Linked DNA regions of Rhodopseudomonas sp. BAL398. The protein of the gene in region 2 interacts with the protein of the main gene of each other region in a pairwise test. Links are inferred from orthologs where the notes say so. Each region holds a gene or a part of one and is shown on either strand. Other genes may lie near its edges.

Evidence for each region. Proteins that work in one complex are often made in the same cells at the same time.
Region 1: the proteins of grxD (region 2) and RBJ75_RS21070 interact in binary tests that used the Escherichia coli proteins (3 or more experiments, as listed by UniProt). The link is inferred for Rhodopseudomonas sp. BAL398 from one-to-one orthologs.

Annotation. Positions count from the first base shown.
Region 1 is NZ_CP133111.1:4,465,291-4,468,005, forward strand. It holds RBJ75_RS21070 (BolA family protein), read right to left. Parts: upstream 1,636-2,715; coding sequence 1,366-1,635; downstream 1-1,365. Other genes in the region: RBJ75_RS21055 (HlyC/CorC family transporter), read left to right, coding at 1-689; RBJ75_RS21060 (SHOCT domain-containing protein), read right to left, coding at 765-1,025; RBJ75_RS21065 (hypothetical protein), read right to left, coding at 1,029-1,259; RBJ75_RS21075 (J domain-containing protein), read left to right, coding at 1,750-2,409; RBJ75_RS21080 (DedA family protein), read right to left, coding at 2,474-2,715. UniProt on the Escherichia coli protein: Transcriptional regulator that plays an important role in general stress response. Has many effects on cell morphology, cell growth and cell division. Acts by regulating the transcription of many genes, including dacA (PBP-5), dacC (PBP-6), ampC and mreB.
Region 2 is NZ_CP133111.1:2,496,526-2,504,374, forward strand. What follows is about bases 2,538-5,363. They hold grxD (Grx4 family monothiol glutaredoxin), read right to left. Parts: upstream 4,204-5,363; coding sequence 3,871-4,203; downstream 2,538-3,870. Other genes in these bases: RBJ75_RS11930 (serine hydrolase domain-containing protein), read right to left, coding at 2,538-3,239; RBJ75_RS11935 (O-acetyl-ADP-ribose deacetylase), read right to left, coding at 3,319-3,855; egtB (ergothioneine biosynthesis protein EgtB), read left to right, coding at 4,474-5,363. Also shown: RBJ75_RS11920 (threonine aldolase family protein), read left to right, coding at 116-1,186; RBJ75_RS11925 (hypothetical protein), read right to left, coding at 1,266-1,559; more of RBJ75_RS11930, read right to left, coding at 1,956-2,537; more of egtB, read left to right, coding at 5,364-5,730; egtD (L-histidine N(alpha)-methyltransferase), read left to right, coding at 5,771-6,742; RBJ75_RS11955 (isochorismatase family protein), read left to right, coding at 6,788-7,408; RBJ75_RS11960 (hypothetical protein), read right to left, coding at 7,573-7,849. UniProt on the Escherichia coli protein: Monothiol glutaredoxin involved in the biogenesis of iron-sulfur clusters.

The sequences.
Region 1 (2,715 bases), 2.0 Mb from region 2 along the record:
ACCGCACCGAGATGGTGATGATCAACGCCGATCTGCCGCCCGAGGAACTGGTGCGCGAGGTGCTTTCCACCGAATATACCCGGATTCCATTGTGGCGCGACAAGCCGGAAAACATCATCGGCGTGCTGCACGCCAAGGACCTGCTGCGCGCGATCCGCGCCGCCGACGGCGAGACCGACAAGATCGACGTCACCACCATCGCGCTGCCGGCCTGGTTCGTGCCGGAGATGCGCCCGGTGTCGGAGCAGCTCAAGGCGTTCCGCAGCCGCAAGACCCATTTCGCCCTGGTGGTCGACGAATATGGCGAAGTCGAAGGCATGGTGACGCTGGAGGACATTCTCGAGGAGATCGTCGGCGACATCTCCGACGAGCATGACGTCGTGGTGGCCGGCGTGCGCACCCAGCCCGATGGGTCGGTGGTGGTCGACGGCTCGGTGCCGATCCGCGATCTCAACCGCGCGATGGATTGGCGCCTGCCCGACGAGGAGGCGACCACGGTGGCGGGGCTGGTGATCCACGAGGCGCGCTCGATCCCGGAGCGCGGCCAGAGCTTCACCTTTCACGGCTTCCTGTTCCGGGTGCTGCGCCGCGAGCGGAACCGGATTACCGCGCTGCGGATCGCGCCGGTGCCGCAACAGGCCGAGGTCGGGCTGCTCGCCAAGAAGCCGCGCGTCGGCCCCGTCTTCTGACGGCGTCGACGCCCAGCTGTTGCCCCGCGGCGCCGCGGATCAGCGCGCCACGCAGCAATGATCCGGGGACGTCAGTCAGCCGTTGAGGTCCTGCTTCTTCTGCAGGAATTCCTCGCGGTTGATTTCGCCGCGGGCATAGCGGTCTTCCAGCACGTCGAGCGCGACGCGCCGCGATTCGGTGGGATCATTGCGCGCCTTGGCGGCGGAATTGGTGCGGATAAACCAGGCCACCAGCACGGCGACGAGAATCAGGCCGACGATCCAGCTGATGATATTGAGCGGACCCATTCCGCCGAAGCTGTCGCCCATCATGCCCCAATGCGGTCCATGTCCCATCGATCAATCCTCCCCGGTCTGGCTGGCATCCGCCGTGCCGGCGTCATTGATTGCGGCCGCGCCGACCGCGATGGCATGGCCCCCAGCTGCAAAGCTCGAGGTGATCGAAATGAAGATGCGCGAGCTTGTCATCGGGCGAACTCTCCTGATGGCGGCCTTCAAAAACAGTGCCGCGAGAATCGCCCCTGGGAATAGTCTATGCAAGGTCGCCGCTTGATCCTTGATTTCGATCAAGCGCCGGCCAGGCGCAATCCTCGGGACTGGTCCCGAAGCTGGCAGGCTAGCCCTTGCCCGGGGAGCCTAAGCCTCGCCAGGGGAGTCTAAGCCTCGCCGGGGGAGTCTAAGCCTCGCCGGGGGCTTGGGCCTTGATCGCCAGCGCGTGCACCGAGCCGGCGAGTTCCGCCGCCAGCGTGGCATTGATCATGCGATGGCGGTCGAGTCGGCTCTTGCCCGCGAAGGCCGGGGACACGATATTGACCCTGAAATGGGTCTCGCCGCCCGGCCGGTGGCCGGCATGGCCTTCATGCAAATGTGATTCATCAATCACGTCGAGACTCACAGGAGCGAAAGCTTCGTTCAACTTCTGTGTGATAGAGTCTTTCGCTCTCATGATCTGGCCACGTCCGTCAGGGTAATGTTTGAAATTCATCTATTCCCATCAACCCGGGTGCTATTCGCAATGTCAAGACTTGAAGCCCGCCGCGTAGCGTTGTCATAGTCAGCCATGGCCATCGACTCCTCCAAATTTTTCGACAGCATCCGCATCAAGCCCAACAAGCTGAGCGCGAAGCAGCAGGCGGCTGCGCGCGAGGAAGCGCAGATGTGCGAGGCGCCCGGCTGCAAGAACAAGGGCGGCCATCGCGCGCCCAAGGGCCGCGGCGCCGAGAAGGAATATTGGCACTTCTGCCTGAACCATGTACGCGAATACAATCAGGGCTATAATTTCTTCAAGGGCATGGAAGCCGACGCGGTGGCGCGTTATCAGAAGGATGCGTTGACCGGGCACCGCCCGACCTGGAAGATGGGCGCCAACGGCACCAAGACCAAAGGCAAGGCCGGCGCCGCCGAGATCGACGACGCTTCCGACCCGTTCCACATGTTCAGCGAGCTCAACGGCCGCGGCCGCTGGCGGCCCGGCCCGGGTTCGCAGGCCGAGGAGCCCAAGGTCGAGACCCGCAAGGTGTTCAACGCCGAGCGCAAGGCGCTGCAGGTGATGGGGCTCGGCTCCGACGCCACGCTGGAAGTGGTGAAGGCGAAATACAAGGCGCTGGTGAAGCAGCATCACCCCGACGCCAATGGCGGCGACCGCTCCACCGAGGATCGCCTGATCGAGATCATCAAGGCCTATAATTATCTGAAGACCGTGGTTCGCGGCGCCAGCTGACGAGTCGCTGTCGCGCCGCTTGCGCGGCGCACAGCCGCGCGCGTTCATTCAGGCGGTCTTGTATTCAGGCGTCCCTGCCGGACAGATCGGCAGATGCCTTGCGCCAGCGCCGCCAGGCCCACAGCGCCAGCAACGCCGTGGTCACCGCGCCGGCCAGCACCGGCAGCAGATGATGCAGCCCCAATTGGTGCGGCTTGGCCAATACGGTGGCGGCGATCAATCCGGGCAACACATGGGCCGGCGCCCACAGCGCGATCGCCGGCAGATTGACCGCGAAGAATCGCCCCGGCGCCATGCCCAGCGCGC
Region 2 (7,849 bases):
AGATTCCGGGTTCGCCCGCAGCTTCGCTGCTCGCGCCCCGGAATGACCAGGCAAATTTCTCGTGGCGAAAATCGTCTATGCTCGGTTGAACCAGTTTTCATGAATCGAGAGTGCCATGGTCCACTACACTCCTGCCCCGCGTGATCCCGCCCTGCCGCCGGTCCGCATCAATCTGTTGTCCGATACCCAAACCCGGCCGACGCCGGCGATGCGCGAGGCGATGGCGCGGGCGGAGGTCGGCGACGAACAGGGCGGCGACGATCCCACCGTCAATCTGTTGAATGAGCGCGTCGCCGAATTGCTCGGCAAGGAAGCCGCGGTGTTCCTGCCATCGGGCACGATGTGCAACGTCACCGCGACGCTGTCGACCTGCCGGCCCGGCGACGAAATCCTGGCGCATGCGACCGCCCATATCCTGTCGCGCGAAGGCGGCACCCATGCGGCGCTCGGCGGCTTCCAGATCACCGCGCTGCCAGGGCCGAACGGGCAGTTCTCGCTGGAGGCATTCCGCGCCGCGCTGCATCCGCGTAACCGCTACGAGCCGCCGCAGACCCTGGTCAGCGTCGAACAGACCGCCAATATCGGCGGCGGCACGATCTGGCCCAAGTCCGTGCTCGACGACATCGCCGAGGCCGCCAGCGCCGCGGGTCTCGCCACCCATATGGACGGCGCCCGGCTGCTGAACGCCACCGTCGCCACCGGCATCAGCGCGCGCGAGATGACTGCGGGCTGGGGCTCGGCCTGGATCGATTTCAGCAAGGGATTGGGCGCGCCGGTCGGCGCGGCGATCGCCGGCTCGCGCGACTTCATCGATCAGGTCTGGCGCTGGAAGCAGCGGCTCGGCGGATCAATGCGCCAGGCCGGCATCATCGCGGCGGCCTGCATCCATGCGCTCGATCATCATGTCGCGCGGCTGGCCGACGACCACGACAACGCCCAGGCGCTGGCGCAGGGGCTCGCGCAAATTCCCGGCGTCACCGTGCAGCCGCCCGAAACCAATCTGGTGTTTTTCGATCCGAGGGACGCCGGCATCGACGGCCAGGCGATGGTCGCGGCGCTGCGGCAGCGCGGCGTTCTGCTGGCGACGATGGACGGCCGGATCCGCGCCTGCACCCATCTCGATGTGAGCAGCGCCATGATCGACGAGACGCTCGGGCTGATCCGCGACATCGTGCGCGGCGTCTAGTAGCCGCCGCGACGGCACAAACAGAAGCGGGCCCGATCTGACGATCAGGCCCGCTTGAGAGTCGCAAAGTCGAGGTAGCTTAGAGGCAGATCCGGACACCGGCGGCATTGATGAGGCAGCCGCCGCGGCCACGGCCACGACCGCGACCGCGATCGCCACGACCACGTCCGCGATCACCACGGGCACGGCCACGGCCACGCCCACGATCACCACGACCACGACCATCGCCGCGCTGCGCCTGAGCCGACGTGCTGGACACGCCGAACACGACGGCGGTCGCGCCGATGAGCGCGAAGCTATAAATGCCCGTCAGAATGATCGCCGCGATCGCGCGCGATACGATGCTGGCTCGACCAGGTTGTTTATACGACATCAGATTCCTTTCTGGTTGCAAAAGCCATGCGCGAGCATGGCAAGCAAGGCGCGCCGACGACGCCGGGGCCTTGGTGGTCCAGTCAAATACGCAAATTGAGAAAGATGACTAACCCGCCTGCGACGACTCACTGCCGAAGATGGCAACGAGAATGCCGGAAGGCGTCGATGTTACTGCAGTCCGGTCGGCAATCAGCACGACCGCGCCCGAAACCTAGGCGGAATGTTTGAAAATGTATACAGGGTTGTCGCCGCAGCGATTGCTGCGGGGCAATGCGGAACCGGGCGAGAGCGGCGAAGCCGTGAGCAAAAGGAACTCCCGCGGCGATGACACATCACCTTCAGCTTTGGGCCTGAACTTCAAGCCTGAGCTTCAAACCCGCCGGCCCGCCCCGCTTCAATTCTCCATCGCTTCGTAGATCAGCTTCTTGGTTTCGCGCTGGATCGGCTGGCGCTGCGACGGGGTCTGCTGCATCAACACGAAGAACATGTCCTGCTTGGGATCGACCACGAAATAGCAGCCGGTGGCGCCGTCCCATTTCAATTCGCCCAGGGAACCGGGCGGCGGCGGCTTGGCGTTGCCGGGATCGGTGCGCACCGCCAGACCATAGCCATAGCCGAAGCCGTCGCCGGGGAAATAGAAATAGTCGCGCTCGATCCCCGACGTCGGGCCGATATGGTCGGTGGTCATCAGTTTGAAGGTGGCCTCGCTGAGATAGCGCTTGCCGTCGAGCTCGCCGCCATGCAGCAGCATCCGCACGAAGCGGATCACGTCATGCGGCGTCGAGACCAGGCCGCCGCCGCCGGATTCCCAGTTCTTGACGATGTCCGGCGTGCTCGGCCGCCCGACATGAAAATCGGCATCGTTGGGCATCGGCTGCGCCATCCGCTGTTTCTGCTCCGGCGTGGTCAGGAAATAGCGGGTGTCGGTCATGCTCAGCGGGTCGAACAGATTGGCCTTCTCGAACTGATAGAAGGACTGGCCCGATGCCACCTCGATGACGCGGCCGAGCACCTCGTAGGAATTGCCGTAGTCCCACAGCGTGCCGGGCTGCTCCTGCAATGGCAATCTGGCGATGCGCTCGGCGAATTCGGCGGTGGTGGGATTGCCGTCATAGATCCTGGCGGCGTCGATCGCCTTGCGCACCAGGCTGTCGCCGAAAAAGCCGTAAGTAATCCCCGACGTATGCAGCAGCAGGTCGCTGATCAGAATCGGCCGTTTCGGCGGCTCGAACACCAGCGTCTTGCTGCCGTCGGCCTGCTTCTTTTCGACGCCGACCTTCACCGTGGCAAAGGCCGGGACGTATTTCGACAGCGGATCGTCGAGCTTGAGCTTGCCGCGCTCGACCAGCATCATCGCCGCGAAGGCGGTGAACGGCTTGGTCAGCGAGGCCAGCCGGAAGATGGTATCGTCGGTCATCGGCTGCTTGGTGGCGGTGTCGCGGACGCCGAAATAGCGTTGATACACCGGCTTGCCATGCTGCTCGATATACAGCACCGCGCCGGGAATCTTGCCCTCAGCGATCTGGCCCTTGAAGAACGCGTCGATCCGCGCCAGCTTTTCCTGCGAGAAATGCGCCCCGGCCGGCAGATCGAAGGTGCCTTGCGCGAAGGCCGCCGGCGCCGCCATCATTGCCAGCAACGCGCCGCCCACCACCGCTCGCATTGCCTGCCGCCACATTCGCATTCCCTCCCGATTGATGTTGCAGGGATCGTAGCGGGGGATCTTATCGATTCAAGTGCCGGGCTTGCTCAGCGTGTCAGGCGGCGGAACCGGCCAGCGCCGCCGCGTGCAGGCGGGCGGACGATTCGGAAAAGCAGCAGAACACCACCTTTGCAACTGCGGGGACGGCGTCAAGCGCGTCGATTGTTGTGTTGATCGCAATGGAAGCGGCGCGCTCGGCCGGAAAACCATAGACCCCGGTGGAGATCGCCGGGAACGCGAGCGAGCGCAGATCGTGGCTCTGGCACAGCGCCAGCGCGCGGCGATAGCACGATTCCAAGGCGGCATCCTCGCCGCCATCGCCGCCGCGCCACACCGGACCGACCGCATGGATCACATGCCGCGCCGGCAACAAAAAGCCTGGGGTGATCTTGGCCTCGCCGGTGGCGCAGCCATTCAGCAGGCGGCACGCGGCGAGCAATTTCGGCCCGGCGGCGCGGTGAATCGCGCCGTCGACGCCGCCGCCGCCGAGCAGCGAATTATTGGCGGCGTTGACGATGGCGTCGACATCGAGCGTCGTGATGTCGGCGACAATCACCTCAAGCCGGGTCGCGCCGAATTGTCGGGCGAACACGCGCGATCAGCGGGGTCAGGCAGACGCCGCCACCGTGACGCCCTTGTCGGCGAGCAGTTTCTGCAATTCGCCAGCCTGGAACATTTCGCGGATGATGTCGCAACCACCGACGAATTCGCCCTTGACGTAGAGCTGCGGAATCGTCGGCCAGTTCGAATAGGTCTTGATGCCGTCGCGCAAATCCGCTGATTCGAGCACGTTCAAGCCCTTGTAGCCGACGCCAACATGGTCAAGAATCTGCACGACCTGACCTGAAAAGCCGCATTGCGGAAACTGAGGGGTGCCCTTCATGAACAGCACCACGTCGTTCGACTTCACTTCGTTCTCGATGAATTGCTCAATGCTCATTTCACACCCCTTTGCGGCACGGTCGTGCTGGCCATCAGCGCTCCGCTCAAACCTACCCTATATCTAGCGTTAAATATCTAGACCGAAACCCCGCCGGCCCCAAGTAAAATGCCGGCGAGGGGAAATTCCGGCCGCAGCCGCCGGGGTTTTATCTGCGACGGGATGACCTATCTGGGTGAAGCCGCTGTCAAAAGCCGCTCTAGGAAGCTGGAACTCGTTTTGGAACTCATCTTCAAAGGTGACGTTACATCCCCAAAACCGGAGATCTTCGTGACAACCATTGTATCCGCTGGCGCCCCTTTGGCGGCCCCTCACGCGTCCGCGATCTCCGCCTCGAGCGATCTGGCGCAAGATCTGGCACGGGCCTATCGCGCGGTCCGCGACGAGACCGAACGCCGCGCAGCGCCGCTGTCGCCCGAGGATCAAGTCGTGCAATCGATGCCGGACGCCAGCCCGGCGAAATGGCACCGCGCCCACACCACCTGGTTCTTCGAGCAGTTTCTGCTCGGCCAGTATTGTCCCGATTATGCGGTCTACCATCCGGACTACGCCTATCTGTTCAACTCCTATTACGTCACCGCCGGCCCCCGCCACAGCCGCGCCGCACGCGGGCTGCTGACACGTCCCGGCGCCGCCGAGGTGACCGCCTATCGCCGCCATGTCGATGCTGCGATCTTGCGATTTTTCGGTGAGGCCGAACCGGCCGAGCTGGCCGCCGTGGCGCCGCTGCTCGAAGTCGGGCTCAATCACGAACAGCAGCATCAGGAACTGATGATCACCGACATCCTGCATGCCTTCGCGCAAAATCCAATTCCGCCGGCCTATGATCCGGCGTGGCAATTTCCGCGCGCGACGCGGCAGGGCGACGATTGGGTGACGCTGGCGGAGGGCATCCATTCGATCGGTCATGTCGGCGACGGCTTTCATTTCGACAATGAAGAGCCGGCGCATCGGGCGCTGGTCGGCCCGGTAAAGCTGGCGCGGAACCTGGTCAGCAATGCCGAATGGCTGGACTTCATCGCCGATGGCGGTTACCGCACCGCCACGCTGTGGCTGATGGACGGCTTCGCAACGGTCGAGCGCGAGGGCTGGGAAGCGCCCGGACATTGGCGCGAGGTCGACGGCGAATGGCAGATCATGACGCTCGGCGGTTTGCAGAAGGTCGATCCGGATGCCCCGGTGTGTCACGTCAGTTATTACGAGGCCGATGCCTTCGCGCGCTGGCGCGGTCAGCATCTGCCGACCGAGATGGAATGGGAAGTCGCAGCGCGCGCCGGCCAGCTCAACGATGCCTTCGGCATGGTGTGGCAATGGACTCGCAGCGCCTATGCGGCCTATCCGGGCTATCGCGCCATCGAGGGCGCGCTCGGCGAATACAATGGCAAGTTCATGATCAATCAGCTGGTGCTGCGCGGCTCCTCTTTGGCGACGCCGAAGGATCACAGCCGACTCACCTACCGCAACTTCTTCTATCCGCATCACCGCTGGCAATTCACCGGACTTCGCCTTGCCGATTACGCCGTCTGATTGCTACTGAACCGCGCCGCGGGCGCAGCAGGAGACCCTCATGAATGTTCACGTTGCCGCGCTGGCGAAACAGCACCAGCTCGATGAATCGACTTCGACATTCGCCCATGACGTGATCGAAGGCCTGTCGCGATCCCAGAAGCGCCTATCGCCGAAATATTTCTATGATGCCGCCGGCTCCGAATTGTTCGAGCAGATCACCGTGCAGCCCGAATATTACCCGACCCGCTGCGAGCTCGAGATCCTACGCGATCGCGGCGAAGAGATCGCGGCGCGGATTCCGGCTGACGCGGCGATCGTCGAATTCGGCGCCGGCGCCACCACCAAGGTCCGCACGCTGCTGCAGGCCTGTCACACCCACGCTTATGTGCCGGTGGATATTTCCGGCGACTTCCTCAACGCCCAGGCCGACGAGCTGCGCCGCGATGTCCCGGGCCTCGCCGTCTATCCGGTGACGGCGGATTTCACCACGCCGTTCGAGCTGCCCGAGGCGGTGGTGGCGATGCCGAAGGTCGGGTTCTTTCCCGGCTCGACGCTGGGCAATTTCGAGCCGCACGAGGCCTGCGCCTTCCTGCGCAGCGCGCGGCGGATTCTCGGCGAGGGTTCGGAGCTGCTGATCGGCGTCGATCTGGAGAAGGACGATCGCGTACTGGCCGCCGCCTATAACGACGACGCCGGCGTTACCGCGCAGTTCAACCTCAACGTGCTGGTGCGGATCAACCGCGAGCTCGGCGGCAATTTCGACCTGTCGGCGTTCAAGCACCGCGCGATTTTCAATCGCGAGCTACACCGCATCGAGATGCATCTGATCAGCCGCAAGAGCCAGAGCGTTCGCATCCTCGGCCGCAATTTCTCGTTCCGCATCGGCGAAACCATCCATACCGAAAGCAGCTACAAATACAGCCTCGAGCGCTTCGGCGCGCTGGCGCAGGGTTCGGGCTGGACCCCGCTGCAATGCTGGACCGATTCCGAGGGGATGTTCTCGGTGCACGTCTTGAAGGCCGCGGAATAGGTCGTGGCCGACAAGGCCGCGCACCCTGCCCCGGTGAAAACGCAAATGAACCATCGCCAGGGCAAGTCCGGCCCCCTTCGCATCCGCGCCGATCAGTGCTGTGCCGCGATCATTGATTACCAGGAAGGATTTCTCGACCAGCTCGAACCGCGCAGCCGCGCGCGGCTGGGGCGCAATATGCGCAGCTTCGCGGCTCTGCTCGGCTATTTTCGGATTCCGACGCTCATCACGCTGGAGCGCCCGGTGGACCGCAAGGGCGCCGAGGCAACCGATCTCATGGCAACGCTCGGCGATGCCGCCAAGGTGTTCGAGAAGGATTTCTTCGATCTCACCAAGGAAAAGCCGATTCGCAGCCATCTGCAGCGCTTGAAAAAACCGCAGATCATTGTGGCGGGCTGTGAAACCGATGTCTGCGTGTTGCAGTCCTGCCTTGGCCTGCTCGATCTCGGCTTCGACGTGTTCGCCGTCGACGAATTGCTGTTTTCATCGACCCACCGCACCGACGACGCCGTCGACAGATTGAAACACGCCGGCGTCGTCTTTGTCACCTACAAGACGCTGTTTTTCGAACTGGTCGAGGCCGTCGACGATTCACCGCATATCAACGCCCTGATCGCTAGGCTCGGCGACTTCCCGGATGATCTTCCGGACCAGGCCGAGCACTGAGCGAGCCGAGGCGTAAATGGGGTCGCCGAGGGCGGCACTTGCCGGCGTCATTGCGAGGAGCGAAGCGACGACGCAATCCAGCAACGTCGTGTGAGCAGCCCTGGATTGCGTCGCTTCGCTCGCAATGACGGGCGCTTGAACTTGCCGGCCGGCAGCGCGGGCGATCAGGCGATTTCCGCCGCTGCCCCGCGCGCGAGGCTTCGGTCCCGCGCCTCGGTCGCACATTTTTCAACATGGACCTCGCGGTTGATCACCTGCAGGTTCGGCAGTCCCCAATAGCCGAGCAGCTCCGGCCACGGCGCGTCGCGGTGCTGGCGCCAGACCTGGAATAGCGGGACGCGGTGGTCGACTTCGGCGGTCCGCCACAGCCGTCCACTGCTCTGCCGACAGCGCCGGCTCTGCAGGCGTCGCAGCAGCTTGGCCTCGCCGCTCGGCGCGTTC